Runella sp. SP2: one gene and its partners. The protein of the gene in region 1 interacts with the protein of each later gene in a pairwise test. Links are inferred from orthologs where the notes say so. Each region holds a gene or a part of one and is shown on either strand. Other genes may lie near its edges.

Region 1 (5,211 bases):
CGGCTAAGTCGATGGTGGCTGAAACGGATGGGTGAGCTTTGATGTATTCCCACGCTTGTTCCATTTCGGGCGACCAGTGAATATCGTCAAAAACGAAGAGACTATCGTTGTGCGCTTTGGTTAAGCACGTCTCAAAATATCTTATTGTAGGTTCGTAGCGATGATTGGCGTCAAAAAAGACAAAATCAAGGCTTTGGGCGTCTTCAACGGCTTTGGGAAGTGCCTCGTCTAAATTTCCTACTACCGTCTGAATGGGTAACGGTTGCTGAGTTGATAACGCACGGTTGGCCCAGGTCTTAAAATTTTGCTGGGCAACGCTTGCCGTTTCGGGGCAGCCTTCAAAGGTAGTAATTTGAGCCGAGGGATTGGCTTGCGCCATGTAGAGCGTTGTCAGCCCAAGTGACGTGCCTAAATCAAAAATAGAATTATACTCAAAACGCTGAATGAGGCGATAGAACAACCGCGCCAACCGCGCCGATTTTTTGGAATGCTGGGCAATGTCTTTTACTTGTCGAGTAGAAGAAGCATTGACCCGAGAACCTGCGCCGTAGTCCGTGATTTTGAGGGTCTCTTGGCTATGAAGCATTGTTTGGCGGATGGCTTCAATGGCCTCGAAAGAAGGATGTTGGGCGTCTTTTTTTATTGTATTGAGGTACAAATCAAATACAAACGGAGAGTGAAGTCCGTGCTCGTCTTGAGCTTTCAAAAAGTAGTTGAAAAGCGAACGTAATTGCAAAATAAGTAGGGGGTTAAAACGGAGATTTTTAATTATTTGCTGCTTCTACAAAAGCTAGAACGGCTAAAATATCTGTTTGAGACAGGTGTTCAAAGGAAGGCATTTCTGCCCGATTGTATTGTTCATAAAGTTTTACAGCATACAAGTCTCCTTTGGTTAATTTATCTTTTGAATTTTTTACCCATTCAATAATCCATTTGGTATTTCTTCTTTCTTGAATTCCTCTTAAACCAGGGCCTACTAGAATTTCATCTTTGTAAGAATGACAACTTTTACAATGCTGTTCAAATAAGTAAAATCCTTTTACTTCGGTAGAATCAAGGTGAGAGACTGCTGAAGAAGAATCATACGTGAGGGTGCCGCAATATAATGTTGATTGAGGAGAGATTGGAGCGTTGGATAGATTTAAAAAAATGGCTATTACAGTCAAGAAAATTCCACAGACTGTGGCAAAAACTCCTAGGAGAATAAAGCTAAAAAGCTGCAAAAGTGCTTTCGTTTCATTCATCCGCACAGAGTTTTACAAATAAATTTCTTTAAGTAAAAGTGCAAAATCAATTGAGGCTAAAATTGCGACTAAATGTCTGAAAAACACTACGATTAACGGTTAACAGATAACAATTAACTGGGCGTAAGCACTCAATTCAAACGATAGGGCGCAATCATGGTAAATTCGGGAATGGCAACGTTAAACTGCTTTCCATCCACAAGGCGTTCCATGAGATAAGTCCCCACCATTTTGCCAATGCTAGTACGTAGGTTGCAGCCCGATACGTATTCGTGAATTTCGCCAGGTTCGAGCGTGGGTTGTTGACCCACTACGCCTTCCCCTTCTACTTCCCGAATGGTACCATTGGAATCAAAAATATGCCAATGCCTGCGTAGAAGCTGAACGGTATGCTCGCTGTGGTTTTCGATGGTAATGCGATACGTAAACACAAAATGAGCTTGCGCTGGGCTCGAATACTCGGGCTGATACTGCGTCAAAACGCTAACTCTCACACCTTCTGTTATCGCTGATGTCATGGTTGTTTGATACTTTCCTAACTTTGTAACCAAAATTAGGTCGTTGTAGTTGAAAAACCAATAGTTGACGCAAAAATTAGAAAAATGGACGTTAAAATTGACGCTTCGTGGAAAGCTCATTTGCAATCGGAGTTTGAGCAGCCGTATTTTGCTGATTTGGTGGCATTTGTACGAGAGGAATACAAAACCCAACAAGTCTATCCGCCTGGAAAACTGATGTTTAATGCTTTTGATAAATGTCCGTTTGACCAAACGAAAGTGGTGATTTTGGGACAAGATCCTTACCACGGGCGCGGACAAGCCAATGGCTTGTGCTTTTCGGTTAATGACGGGGTCACCAAACCGCCATCACTCATTAATATTTTCAAAGAAATCCAAGAAGACCTTGGGCAACCTTTTCCAGCATCGGGTAATTTGGAACGTTGGGCTGAGCAAGGAGTATTGCTGCTCAATTCAACCCTAACTGTACGAGAAGCAAGCCCAGGCTCGCACCAAGGGCGTGGCTGGGAGCTTTTTACGGATGCCGTCATCAAGTGTATCAACGACAAAAAAGAAGGGGTGGTGTTTATGCTTTGGGGGCGATATGCGCAAGATAAAGGAAAGATAATTGACCCCAAACGCCATTTTGTATTGAAGGCTAAACACCCTTCGCCGATGTCGGCCAACAGTGGCGGATGGTTCGGAACCAAACACTTTAGCCAAGCCAATAATTATCTTCGCGGGCGTGGGTTGGAAGAAATTATTTGGTAGAAAGAGGTTAGGTTGTGAGCCCTTGTGAGTCGGGTTGCTCACAACCCGATTCAAAAACGGGATAATGTCAGGTTGTAAGCAACCTGACTCACAGACGACACGTTCTTTACAAAAGCAAAAGTTGGGCGAGCAAATAATCGGCAATCAAAACGGCAATACAGCTGTTGGTCACGGCTGCGGTAGAAGCTTGCCCCACTTCGAGTGCTCCACCTTGGGTAAAAAAGCCTTTGAAGGAAGAGATTGACGTAATCAAAAAGGCAAAAAAGATTGATTTAATGAGGGCAAAAGGGATGTTGAACGTACGGAAATCGAAACGTAAACCGCGAATATAATCTTCAGGGGTAATTACGCCCGTGGCTACGCCTGCAACGTATCCTCCAAAGATTGAAAGAAAACCCGAAAGGATGACCAACATGGGAAACATGACGATGGCCGCTACGATTTTGGGGAGAACCAAGTACGAAATGGAGTTGATACCCATTACTTCAAGGGCGTCGATTTGCTCCGTAATACGCATGGTACCCAGTCCACCTGCAATGTGAGAACCTACTTTTCCTGAAAGTACAATACAGGTAATAGTGGGGGCGAATTCCAAAATACTACTGTCGCGCACAATGAGCGAAATGATGTAATTGGGAACAAAAGGACTTACTAAGTTGTCGGCCGTTTGGACGCAAGTTACTGCTCCCAAAAAGGTCGCCACAATCGCCACGATAAAGACGGAATTGATACCAATCTCAATACATTCGTCGAGTACCAACTTTACATAGACCCGAAACTTCTCACGGTTTCGTAGCAAAGACCCTAAAAAAATAAAATACCTTCCTAACGTTTTCATGGTTTTTGAGATAGTCGATAGTCCACAGTCGATGGTAAAATTACTATGGACTATCGACTATTGGCTAATCAACAATAAACGGATAATCAGGTTCTACGTACATATCCGTGAAGATTTCAGATGGATCTGGCCACGGAGACTCTTCCGAGAATTTTACAGACTCTTCTACAATTTGCTTGATTTTGGCATCAATCGCCGCAAGTTCTTCTTCGGTAGCGATGCCATTTGTCAAAATACGGTCTTTCGTCATTTCGATTGGGTCACGCTTTTTGTACTCTTCTACCTCCTCTTTGGTACGGTATTTTTGAGGGTCAGACATGGAGTGACCACGGTAACGGTACGTTTTGAATTCGAGGAAAGTAGGGCCATCGCCACGGCGAGCGCGCTCAGCAGCACGGCTAACAGCATCGTGTACGGCTTCTACATCCATGCCATCCACGGGTTCTGATGGCATATCGTAACCTTCGCCAATGGTATATAAATCGGTCACGTTAGAAGTACGATTGACCGACGTACCCATGGCGTATCCGTTGTTTTCAACGACGAAAATCACGGGGAGTTTCCACGTCATTGCCATGTTGAATGCTTCGTGTAGTGCACCTTGGCGAACGGCTCCGTCACCAAAAAAGCACATACAAAGATTTGATGTTTTGTTGTATTTTTCCGCAAAAGCAATACCAGCACCTAGTGGAATTTGCGCTCCTACGATACCATGGCCGCCAATGAAATTATGCTCTTTGTCAAAAATGTGCATTGAACCACCTTTTCCTTTGGTGGTACCCGTTGCTTTTCCGTACAACTCGGCCATAACAGCTTTGGGGTCTGTTCCTAGCGCTAATGGGAAGCCGTGGTCGCGGTAAGCTGTAATCCACTTGTCGTCTTTGGTAAGGGCACTGACACTTCCTGAAGAGCAGGCTTCCTGACCAATATAAAGGTGACAAAAACCACGTATTTTTTGTTGCCCATAGAGTTGTCCTGCTTTTTCTTCAAACTTACGTTGAAGCAACATCGACTCATACCAATACATGTATCTCTCTTTGGGATGGGTTATTTTAGCTGGGGTTGCTTTGGTTTTGGTTGCCATTTTTTACAATAAATAAGGTTTTCTGGTCAAACAATGAACGGTGAACTGTTGACTGTTCTATCTTTGCCACGCGAAATTAAGCATAAAACCATTCAATGCCACAGCTATACCTAGAAAAACTCCAACTTATGGGATTTAAAAACTACGAGGAGGGACGTTTTGAGTTTAGTCGTTCCCTCAACTGTATCGTGGGGGAAAACGGTAGTGGCAAAACCAATTTGCTCGATGCTATTTATTGGTTGGGGCTGACCAAAAGCGCGTTTCAGGTGCAAGATGCTTTTAGCATTCAGCACGAAGCTGATTTTATGATGGTGGATGGGGTATTCTGGAAAGATCATAAAACTGTCCAAATTACGTGCAGTTTGCAGCGTGGACAACGAAAAGTAATTTTGTCCGACAAAAAGCCGTATGAGCGTATCAGCGACCACATTGGGCTGTACCCTGTGGTGTTGGTAGCGCCAAACGATACGGATTTAGTCCGCGATGGGAGCGAAGAACGACGCCGTTTTTTTGACGGAGTATTGTCGCAGCTTGACCAACAATATCTCCAAGATTTGCTTCAATACAATAAATTATTGGCGCAACGCAACGGCGTTTTGAAGCTATTTTACGACCGCCGCTACGTGGACGATGATTTGCTTGATACGTACGACGAGCCACTTGTTGCGCTCGCTAACCGAATTTTTGAACGCCGTCAGCGCTTTTTGGAAGGTTTTGAACCGTTGGTGCAACACTATTATTCGTTTTTGGGAGAAGGGCGAGAGTCGGTAACGATTA
Region 2 (5,207 bases), 6.1 Mb from region 1 along the record:
GGGAGCTGCTGGTGCTTTTTTCACGTCCACCAATTCAACGTCAAATACCAATACAGAGTTTGGTGGAATCACGCCTGGAGAACCTGCCGTTCCATAAGCTAACGACGATGGAATGATAAACGTACATTTTCCGCCTTTTTTCATGGTCATAATTCCTTCTTCCCAGCCTGGAATCACCATTCCTTGGCCGATAGGGAAGTCGATGGGCTTACCACCACTTTGTGGATTTTTCACTGAGCTATCAAAAACCTTTCCGTCGAGGAGTTTGCCAGTGTAGTGTACGGTTACTACGTTTCCAGCAACGGGCTTCACGCCTGTTCCTTCCTGAGTTACTACATAGTTCAAGCCCGACGCCGTTTCGGTTGCGTTAAGTTTGTTTTTAGCTACGTAGTCGTCGATGATTTTAGCATCCGTTTTCACTTGCTTTTCGCGCGCCGAGGCTTGTGATTTCTGGAATTCTTGCTCATTCTGAACGTCCACAAGTTTTACCGTAAACTGAATGTCCGAACCTTTAGGAATACCTGGAGGGAGCGGTTGCATCATGCGTGTGAAGAGTGAATCGGCACTTACAAAAAACGACGCACTGTCTTGTTTTGAAATCATGGCAAGACCTTCTTCAAAGCTACCTTTGAAAGGAGGTACTTGAAGCATCATTTGCATTGGTTGGCCTTCTTTATAGGTATCACGCAAGACAGAGTCTTTGCTGTTTTTTAATACCAAATGAAACGTAAGAATATCGCCAACTTTTGGTTTGCGGCTATCAGAATGTTCATCGTGAATTTGATATTTAAGACCGGTTTCGCTGACACTAACACGGTTGTTGCAAGCAGCCATGAGGGCAGCTACCGAGAAAAAAGCAATGGTTGATTTAAATTTCATGAAATGAGTGCAAAGCACAGTTTAATTGTATTTGAATTGGGATGCGATTACAAGATTATTTTTTAACGTTTAAAAGCTCATTTTGGTATTCGGGTAATACCGATAATAAAAGCTCAGCGGTTTCTTTTAATGAGGTATTGGTACGCCCACCAGAGGCGTTTTTATGACCTCCTCCCGCAAAGTATTGATGGGCCAAGTCGCGCACCGAAAAATCAGACACTGAACGGAAGGATAGCTTGATTTCGTCGCGGCGTTCGATGATGAGTACCGACATGACGATGTTTTCGAGCGAAAGTCCATAATTAACAATGCCTTCGGTGTCGCCCATCTCCGATTGAAAACGTTTTAATTCTTCGAGCGATAAGGTCATATATACCGTACGGTATTCGGGTAAAACGGTAAGTTTTTCCGACAAAACATATCCTAAAAGCCGTGTACGACTGATGGTATTATTGTCAAAAATAGCCCGATGGACGTCGTTTACTTGCAAACCCGTTTTCATGAGTTCAGCCACGGCAAGGTGTACTTCGGGCGTGGTGCTTCCGTGTCGGAAAGAACCCGTATCGGTCATAATTCCCGCATACAAGCACTGGGCCATGGGCAAGTCCACCAGCGAGGCATCACCTAGTTGCTGAATGAGTTCAAAGACATACTGAGCGGTTGCAGCTTTGGATGTATCCGAAAACACAAAATCGGCAAAGGATTCTGGCTCTAAATGATGGTCAATGAGCACTTTGGTGGCCGTTGAAGCCAGTGCCAGTTCACCCAAGCCTTTGATACGATGCAGGGCATTAAAGTCTAAGCAGCAAATCACCTCGGCATCTTGTATTACTTGCTTGGAGCGTGCTTGAGACTGAACATTTTGGTCGTAAGTAATGACTTCATTAAAGTCAGGCATCCAGCGCAAATTGGCCGAACATTCGTTAGGAATGATGACCGTTGCACTGTGCCCTTTTTTTTGAAGGTATAATTTCCATCCCAAAGAAGAACCTATCGCGTCAGCGTCAGGATTTTGGTGGGTCAAGATGACAACACGTTTTTGGGGCGAATTGATGAGTTCGTAAAATGCGTTCCACTGTTGCATAGCTTGCAAAATTAGCAATTTTCTTAAAAAAGACCTGCTAGGTTTTCAAAACCTGTGTAGTCTGCGTAGTTTTGCCCCACTTTTTTATCGAAAATTGTTCATTTTAAATCACAACATACTAATGGCAACCAACAGAACATTCACCATGGTGAAACCCGACGCTGTAGAAGCAGGGAATGCAGGCGCAATTTTGAAGATGATAGAAGAAGCAGGATTCCGCATTGTGGCGTTGAAAAAAACATTGTTGACCCAAGAGCGCGCAGGACAATTTTATGCTGTACACGCCGAACGTCCGTTTTATGCCAGCTTGTGTGCTTACATGTCATCGGGCCCGATTTATGCGGCGATTTTAGAAAAGGAAAATGCCGTAGCAGATTTTCGTACGTTGATTGGGGCGACCAATCCAGCCCAAGCGGCCGAAGGAACCATCCGTAAATTGTTCGCCAAGTCGCTAGAAGCAAATGCCGTTCACGGTTCTGACTCGGACGAAAATGCAGCGATTGAAGGAGGATTCTTTTTCTCATTGACGGAGCAATTTTAGTGAAAAAATAGCCCAAAAAAACTTTAGGCTTCGAGGTATATCGAAGCCTTTTTTTTTGCCATTTTTCGTGAAACATCAATTTTGTGTAGATTTCACGGGCAAAAAAGTAGGTTTCACGGAAATGTCTTGCGTATGGGGTACAGCAACGCGTATCTTCAATACAGTTATAACCTGTAAAATCCCCCATAAGTAGAGAAATGAAAAATCCCGAAATGAGATTGCGGAAGATGGATTCGTCCGTATTAGTTGCCAAAGAAGAACCGTTTTCGTGTGAAGTATTGAGCAAGCTTTTAGAGAGCGAAGGCTTCGACGTTGTAGGAAGAGCTAACGAGTTGGATGATCTTATTCAGAAGATTCACACCAAGAAACCAAAGTGCGTGATTGTCGAGGCCAACTTGATAGGAAAAGAGACAAGTCACTTACTAAAGCAAATTGCAGAGGCATCGAGCCGACCTAAGATGGTTTTGTTTTTTAATGCCTCTAATTCGAGGGAACTCTCCAAAGCGCTGGACGCCAATTTTAACGGCTACCTGTACTCAGAAGATAAATTGGAGGAGTTGTACAAATGTTTGTTGTATATCCAGACGCAAACAAAATACTACAGCGATGGCTTCAAGGACCTCATGAAGAAGATGGGAGTCAATGAGGTGGATAGTGAAACGCACCGAAAGTTGAAGTCCCTTACGAAGCGAGAGCGGCAGATTCTGTACCTAGTAACCGAGGGGCTGACGGGCTATGAAATAGCCGACTCGTTGTCGATTAGTTATCGAACACTGGCAAATCATAAACAAAATTTAATTCAAAAACTAGGTATTGAGAGCAACCGACATTTACTCAAATTTGGGCTACAGATAAAATCGTACCTCAATACGCTATAGTTGTTTGCTAGGAAGGCTACGGTTTTCACTAAGCGATTTTTTGAAGGCATCCAGCCGAGTACGGGGCATCACGAGCTCTCGTGCTTGGTTGGTACCTTTGACATACACAAGGTATTTTCCTTTTTCCCAGTACGTATAGCTGTTAAGGTGATTCATGTTAATGATGCAACTTCGGTGAATTCGGAAAAAGTGAGTTGGATCAAGCTCTAGTTCTAACACAGATAGGGGTTTGGAGACTTGGAAGCGACCTTTGGGGTGTTCTACAAAGTATTTCTCCTCCACTGTTTCAAAAAAGTAGCAATCGTCAATTCTCAAAAATGCTTCACCCGTTGTGGCTTTCCCGTCAATGAATTTGATGTATTTGTCAGGAGACGCGGGACTATTGACGGTTATGGGGGTATTTATTGAAAATGTAGTAAATGATTTAGGTTCAGTAGCAGGGGCGGCTTCGACAACACTTTGTGGCGGAGCAGGAGGGGCTACTGTTTCTTTAACAACAGTGGCTGCTGGCGAAGAGTGCCGACGAAGTGCAATCGCTTTTTTCTGTGAATGTGTTGGAGTGAACGCATTTATTTCTAAAAAATCGCGAACAAGCGACACATTCAATAAAATATAGCCTAGAATTATGATGAACGGTAGGTACAAAAGATAGGTTTCGATGGTGAAACCATGCAAAATGTATAAATCGAGGTAGCGATTAAACGAGTAGTGGGGGAATTCGCGGAGCAAAAAGCGAACATGTAACGTAACAGGGAAAAAAAGAAAAAATGCTACAAAAAACAGCGGGAGGAATTTTAATTCATACCAAAGAATAGATAGGGTATTAAAGCTGATTTTGCGGATTCCCCAAAAACGGTGGTATATGTCAATTAGGAAGGATAGTATATATAAGGTACAGAACTCTGGTACTAAAATCCCGATTAAGATATTTTTGACATAACTAAAAAATGTCTGATATGAGACATAGATATCTAAGCGAGTTTTGGGGGATACAGCCCACCCGAGAATCTCGCAAAAGATTACTATAACCAACAAGAAAATAACCCCAGTCTTTGGGTTTTTATAGAAAGACCGATTAAGCGTCATCGACTTCATGGCTTCTCTTTAAGTATCAACTGCCTCTGGCAGTGTAGGGTATTGTGACTCACAAAGATACAAAATAGTCAATAGTTACTATAACATTTCATAAATATAGGCATTACTGCGGATTTCCCAGCACGTCTCTCTCCTCTACCTTTGTATCATCCAAAGCGGAAAACTACAGTGGGTTAAAAATAACAAATAATGCACTGGATATCAATAATTTAAAATCAAAAATTTAACTACTACAACAATGAAAAAGTCATTCGAAATCAAAGCAAAAAAAGAATTGAACTCTTTTATCCGGGCTGGCAAATTTTATGCCAAAAATGAAACGGCAAAGGTACTCAACCTTGGTGAATCAGATCCATTTGCGTCTTGCTACAAAATTGTGGTGAACAATGACGTTGAAAATAAGCTAGTTCTTCAATAAATCTCTCTGTCAGCAATGAGCTTTTCAGGTTTTATAAACTATCAGCGTGCGCTTCTCGACTGTGAAAGTGCATTCAATAAAGTGAATTTACACGATGAAGAAGGGTATATGGTAAGGTTTGCGATATTTTCAGCGAATCTTACCAACTTCCTGCCTGAAATCCCTGTTTCGGAACATGCTGAGATGTTTAGAAAACTACTGACGAGCTTGGCATTTGAGACATTTGATCGTAATGTATTGCACATCAGTGAGGTATGTTCGCTCAATGGCGACCTGAAGGCGTTAGAAACCCCAGGTGCTCCGAGTATATTT
Region 3 (5,292 bases), 2.4 Mb from region 1 along the record:
GGCTTTGCTCGACATTTTATTGCAGCTTGCCACTCAAACGCCCTTTCGGTCGCTGGCAAGCCCTACGTATCGCCTTACCATCGACGACTCAGAAACCGAACGGATGAAACGTATTTTAGAATTTACGTTGGCCCACTTTCAAGAGGAAATTTCGCTCGAAACCATCGCTGATGTCGCCCATTTGACGGTGCCTGCTTTTTGTCGTTACTTCAAAAAACGAACAAAAAAAACGTACATCGAATACCTTAATCACCTCAAAATCAACCACGCGTGCAAACTTCTGACGACCTCCGAACTGAGTGTGGCTCAAGTTGGGTTTGAATGTGGATTCCACAATTTGTCTAATTTTCACCAAACCTTCAGGCGACAAATAGGTCAGTCACCCTTGGCCTTTCGAAAAACGAACCCCCTCAGGTAGTTTTTGGGCGTGTGGTTCTTTTTTAACTAATTCCACGCGCCATGACCTATCTATCTCGACTTTCATCCTTACTACTTTTCATAATTATTTGCTATCTGAGCGATGGCTGTATCGAATCCTATTCGCCACCTGAGGTGAATCAGGCACAAAATTACCTCGTGGTGGAAGGAACGCTCAACCCGTCTATTACCAGTGAAATACGTCTGAGTCGTACCCAAAAAGTCAAACAAACGGGGGCTACGTTGCTCGAACAACGCGCCCAAGTAAAAGTTGAAAGCGACCGAGGCAACAGTTATAACCTCGTCGAAACCCAGCCAGGCGTTTATACTTTAAAAGTATTTTCGGCAGCCGAAAATGAAAAGTTTCGACTACACATTCAAACCATTGGCGGCAAAGAATACCTTTCGACCTACGTCCCCCTCATCCAAACGCCTGCCATTGATAGCGTCACTTACCGTGTCAATCAAGCGCGTACCAACGTGCAAATATTCGTCAATACCCACGACCCGCTGAACAAAACTCGTTTTTACCGTTGGAACTTTGAAGAAACGTGGGAGTACCAAGCGCCCTTGTATTCGGGTTATGAAATAGTGGCCGGGAAAGTTAGAGCACGTACCGAAGACATCAACACCTGCTGGGGCAACCAAAAATCGGCGCAAATTACGTTGGCAAATACCCTGCGCCTAAGCCAAGATGTTGTTCAGGATGTTCCCCTCACAACGGTGTTGTCCACCAGCGGGAAATTAGGCAGAAGGTACAGCATTTTGGTACGCCAATACGGGCTATCGCGGGAAGAGTTTGATTATTGGGCGGCGCTTTCCAAAACCAACGAAATCACGGGCAGCCTCTTTGATGGACAACCCTCACAAATAACGGGCAATATCAGCTGCGTCACCTCGCCCGAAGAACCTGTATTTGGATTTTTCAGTGCTTCAACGCCCCAATTCAAACGGTTATTCATCACCGAATACTTAGGCAGGTTTACGGTACAAGACCAACTCTGCGAGCCCCTCGACACCCTTTCTGAGACCGAAATCATTCGTCAATCGACCAATGCTTCATTTTTGGTACTTATCGAGTACCCCGTGCCAGGTTCGGTCATTCCTTTTTACACCATCGGCAGCATCCCGTGCAGCGATTGCCGCACCCAAGGCGGCACGAACAAGCGGCCTGCGTATTGGTAGAAGGGGGGGATTTGATAACTTTGTAAGTTTACTATTAAAAAAACTATGATTACTGGAGACCTAAAATCGCAAATAGACAAAGTATGGGAAGCATTTTGGACGGGTGGCCTCTCTAACCCCATCACCGTTATTGAACAGATGACCTATTTGCTTTTTATCCGCCGCCTCGACGAGCTGCAAACCCAAAAAGAGTCCAAAGCCAATTTGCTCAAAAAGCCCATTGAAGACCCCATTTATACCGCCGATGAGGCCGAACTGCGTTGGAGTCATTTCAAAAATATGGACCCCGAGGTGATGTACCGCCTTTTTACCAAAGACCAAGGCGTCTTTGACTTCCTGCGCAACGTGGGCAACAAAAGCGCGGCTTTTAGCAAATTTATGAAGGGCGCTACGTTTATGATCCCTACGCCGAGGTTGCTGGCGCAGGTGGTGGAAATGATTTCCAACATCAACATGAGCGACCGCGACACCAAGGGCGATGTCTATGAGTACCTCCTGAGCAAAATTGCCTCCGCAGGCCAAAACGGGCAGTTTCGCACGCCCCGCCACATCATCCGTATGATGGTGGACATGGTGCAGCCTACCCTCGAAGACGTCATTTGCGACCCCAGTTGTGGCACGGCGGGCTTCCTCACCGTGGCGGGCGAGTACATCCGCGAGCATTTTGAAAAAGACTTATACACCGACAGCGTCAAGGCGCATTTTCAGCAGAAAATGTTTATAGGCATGGAGTTTGACCCGACCATGATTCGCATCGGTGGCATGAACCTCATGCTGCACGGCATCGAAAACCCGCAACTGATGGACGTGGACGCCCTCAGCGAAGCCAATACGGGTTTTGCCGACAAAGCCACCCTCGTACTGGCCAATCCTCCCTTCAAAGGCAGCCTCGACCGCGAGGCCGTGGATGGGAAAATACTGGCGGTGGTGGACAGCAAAAAAACCGAATTGTTGTTTTTGGCCTTGATTTTGAAGGGCCTCAAACTCGGTGGCCGCTGTGCCGTGATTGTACCCGACGGCGTGCTGTTTGGCAGTAGCAAAGCCCACCTCCAAATCCGCCAAGAACTCATTGACCGCCAGAAACTCCAAGCCGTTATTTCGATGCCCAGCGGGGTGTTTAAGCCTTATGCGGGGGTAAGTACGGCCGTATTGGTGTTTACCAAAACCAACAGCGGCGGCACCGACCAAGTGTGGTTTTATGACATGCAGGCCGATGGTTTTAGCCTCGACGACAAACGCCAGCCCGTAGAGGCCAACGACATTGCCGATATTGTAAACCGCTACCACCACCTCCAAGCCGAAAGCACCCGCCGCCGCACCGACAAGAGTTTTATGGTGCCGCTCAAAGAAATACAGGACAACAAGTACGACCTGAGCATCAACCGCTACAAAGAAGTGGTCTATGAAGAAAAAACCTACGAAAAACCCAGCGTGATTATTGGGCAAATCGAAGCCTTGGATGCCGAACGTGCCGAGTTGTTGAGCCAATTAAAAGCGATGCTGGCATGAAGGATAAATCTATGAATTTTGAAACTTTGGTCTCGATAATTGAGCAAACGCACCTACACTTTCAACAACAGGCGGTAAAAGTCTTTGAAGACAATAATTTGTATGACTTTTTGGGACTCAGAAGCGATGGTCTAATCGAGGAAAAAAATCTCGAAACCGCTCTGCTCAACCATCTGCAAGATTTTATTCAGGAACTTGGACTCGGATTTTGCTTTGAATGTCGACAAAAACGCATTTTGATTGATGATGAATATTTCTTTGCGGATTTGGTGTTTTACCACCGAATTTTGAAATGCCATGTGATTATTGAACTGAAAGTTGATGCCTTCAAACACGAATACCTTTCGCAACTCAATACCTATGTGGCCTATTATAATGCCGAGGTAAAGCGCGACGATGACAACCAATCCATTGGCATATTGCTCTGTACCGAAAAAGGAAAAAAATTGGTAGAATACGCCACCGCAGGCATGGACAACCAACTCTTTGTATCCAAATACCTGCTCGAACTACCCAAAAAAGAACAACTCGAAGCATTTATCTTAAATGAACTCAAAGCATGGAAATAGAAACAATAAAGAATAATAGTGGTGTGAAGTGGAAAATGGTGAAGTTGGGGGAGGTTGTTGATATAAAAAATGGAAGGGATCATAAGAAAGTAAATAATGTCAATGGCCAGTATCCTATCATTGGAAGTGGTGGAATTATGGGCTATGCTGATGATTTTCTGTGTGAAGGAAATGCGACAATAATTGGCAGAAAAGGCTCTATAAATAACCCGATTTATATTGAGTCCCGATTTTGGAATGTCGATACAGCATTTGCATTATGTCCAAAAAAAGAGATTGAGCCTAAATTCTTCTATTACTTCTGTACTACCTACAATTTTGCAAAACATAATAAGGCAACTACACTACCCAGTTTAACTAAAACGGATTTATTAGAAATCCAAATCCCTCTCCCACCTCTCCCCGTTCAAAAGCGGATTGCGGAGATACTGGATGCTGCCGATGCCTTGCGCCGCAAAGACCAAGAACTCCTCAAAAAATACGACGAACTCGCCCAAGCTATTTTTATTGATATGTTTGGCGACCCCGTGAAGAATGAAAAGGGGTGGGAGGTGAAACTTTTTGGAGAATTATTTGATACACGGTTAGGCAAAATGTTGGATGCAAAAAAACAGGTAGGCAATACAAAATATAAATATTTAGGAAACTCAAATGTCCAATGGTTTAGATTTCAACTTGAAGATTTAGCAGAAATGGAGTTTGAAGAAAAAGATTTATCTACATTTGAATTAAAAGACGGGGACATACTGATATGCGAAGGGGGAGAGGTTGGTCGTTCGGCAATTTGGAGAGGTGAAAAAGAAGATATTTATTTTCAAAAAGCCATTCACCGAGCACGGGCGAAGTCTCAAAATATAACTTCCGAATATACTGTTATGTTGTTTTGGTTTTATGCAAAATTTGGTGGTTTAAAAGATTTTGTAACAACATCTACAATTTCACACTTGACTGGGGAAAAACTAAAAACTATTCCTATCCCAGTACCTCCTATTTCATTGCAGGTAAAGTTTGATAATTTGATTTTAGGTCAAAAGAAACTGGTGGGGCAAAGGTCGTCAAATTTATCCTCTTCCCTCTTCCAAACCCTGCTTCAAAAAGCCTTCAAGGGGGAGTTGGTGGCGGAGTAGAAGGGCAGTTATTTAAGTTCAACAGCAAAAAGTAAACCCTAAAATAGCATCATACACATGGTCAATTCTGAATATAAAAATTGGCTTCAAGAAGTGAAACAACTTTACCAAGGGACAAACTTTTTCCACCAGCTTGGTGGAAAAATTCCTTGGAGGCATCACGTAGAAATTTTCACCCAATCAAAATGATTTGTAAAAACAAAAACAACGTCATTGCCGACTATGCGCTAAAAAATATCAACCAGCCCATAGGCATTTCAGAATATCAGCTCACCAAGCTGTTTCCCGAAGAATTTAAAAGCAGCCTCCCCACCATCGAAGAAATTGAAAACGAACTAAAAGGAGAGTAAAGAGTCTTATATTTTAACTATCTTGCCTCCGTATGAATCTGTTCAATCAGTGTCATCAGTGTGCTAAAATCGGCGATGATAACACAGATTCGACACAGTTTTATCCACTACTCAATTGACTTATGAGCAACTTCT

What was found. Proteins that work in one complex are often made in the same cells at the same time.
Region 2: the proteins of ung (region 1) and DTQ70_RS26960 interact in binary tests that used the Escherichia coli proteins (3 or more experiments, as listed by UniProt). The link is inferred for Runella sp. SP2 from one-to-one orthologs.
Region 3: the proteins of ung (region 1) and DTQ70_RS12550 interact in binary tests that used the Escherichia coli proteins (3 or more experiments, as listed by UniProt). The link is inferred for Runella sp. SP2 from one-to-one orthologs.

The regions. Positions count from the first base shown.
Region 1 is NZ_CP031030.1:537,740-542,950, forward strand. What follows is about bases 892-3,679. They hold ung (uracil-DNA glycosylase), read left to right. Parts: upstream 892-1,846; coding sequence 1,847-2,512; downstream 2,513-3,679. Other genes in these bases: DTQ70_RS02110 (cytochrome c), read right to left, coding at 892-1,244; apaG (Co2+/Mg2+ efflux protein ApaG), read right to left, coding at 1,376-1,762; DTQ70_RS02125 (ABC transporter permease), read right to left, coding at 2,619-3,350; pdhA (pyruvate dehydrogenase (acetyl-transferring) E1 component subunit alpha), read right to left, coding at 3,415-3,679. Also shown: DTQ70_RS02105 (O-methyltransferase), read right to left, coding at 1-736; more of DTQ70_RS02110, read right to left, coding at 765-891; more of pdhA, read right to left, coding at 3,680-4,434; DNA replication/repair protein RecF, read left to right, coding at 4,530-5,211. UniProt on the Escherichia coli protein: Excises uracil residues from the DNA which can arise as a result of misincorporation of dUMP residues by DNA polymerase or due to deamination of cytosine.
Region 2 is NZ_CP031030.1:6,687,094-6,692,300, forward strand. The notes cover bases 1,011-3,794. They hold DTQ70_RS26960 (nucleoside-diphosphate kinase), read left to right. Parts: upstream 1,011-2,084; coding sequence 2,085-2,504; downstream 2,505-3,794. Other genes in these bases: DTQ70_RS26955 (bifunctional oligoribonuclease/PAP phosphatase NrnA), read right to left, coding at 1,011-1,963; DTQ70_RS26965 (response regulator transcription factor), read left to right, coding at 2,702-3,382; DTQ70_RS26970 (LytTR family DNA-binding domain-containing protein), read right to left, coding at 3,377-3,794. Also shown: DTQ70_RS26950 (FKBP-type peptidyl-prolyl cis-trans isomerase), read right to left, coding at 1-879; more of DTQ70_RS26955, read right to left, coding at 935-1,010; more of DTQ70_RS26970, read right to left, coding at 3,795-4,111; DTQ70_RS26975 (hypothetical protein), read left to right, coding at 4,716-4,895; DTQ70_RS26980 (hypothetical protein), read left to right, coding at 4,911-5,207. UniProt on the Escherichia coli protein: Major role in the synthesis of nucleoside triphosphates other than ATP. The ATP gamma phosphate is transferred to the NDP beta phosphate via a ping-pong mechanism, using a phosphorylated active-site intermediate.
Region 3 is NZ_CP031030.1:2,984,603-2,989,894, forward strand. What follows is about bases 1,011-3,879. They hold DTQ70_RS12550 (class I SAM-dependent DNA methyltransferase), read left to right. Parts: upstream 1,011-1,647; coding sequence 1,648-3,111; downstream 3,112-3,879. Other genes in these bases: DTQ70_RS12545 (DUF4249 domain-containing protein), read left to right, coding at 1,011-1,602; DTQ70_RS12555 (PDDEXK nuclease domain-containing protein), read left to right, coding at 3,123-3,680; DTQ70_RS12560 (restriction endonuclease subunit S), read left to right, coding at 3,671-3,879. In the rest of the region: DTQ70_RS12540 (AraC family transcriptional regulator), read left to right, coding at 1-418; more of DTQ70_RS12545, read left to right, coding at 460-1,010; more of DTQ70_RS12560, read left to right, coding at 3,880-4,807; DTQ70_RS12565 (PDDEXK nuclease domain-containing protein), read left to right, coding at 4,993-5,157; DTQ70_RS12570 (DEAD/DEAH box helicase family protein), read left to right, coding at 5,280-5,292. UniProt on the Escherichia coli protein: The subtype gamma methyltransferase (M) subunit of a type I restriction enzyme. The M and S subunits together form a methyltransferase (MTase) that methylates A-2 on the top and A-3 on the bottom strand of the sequence 5'-AACN(6)GTGC-3'.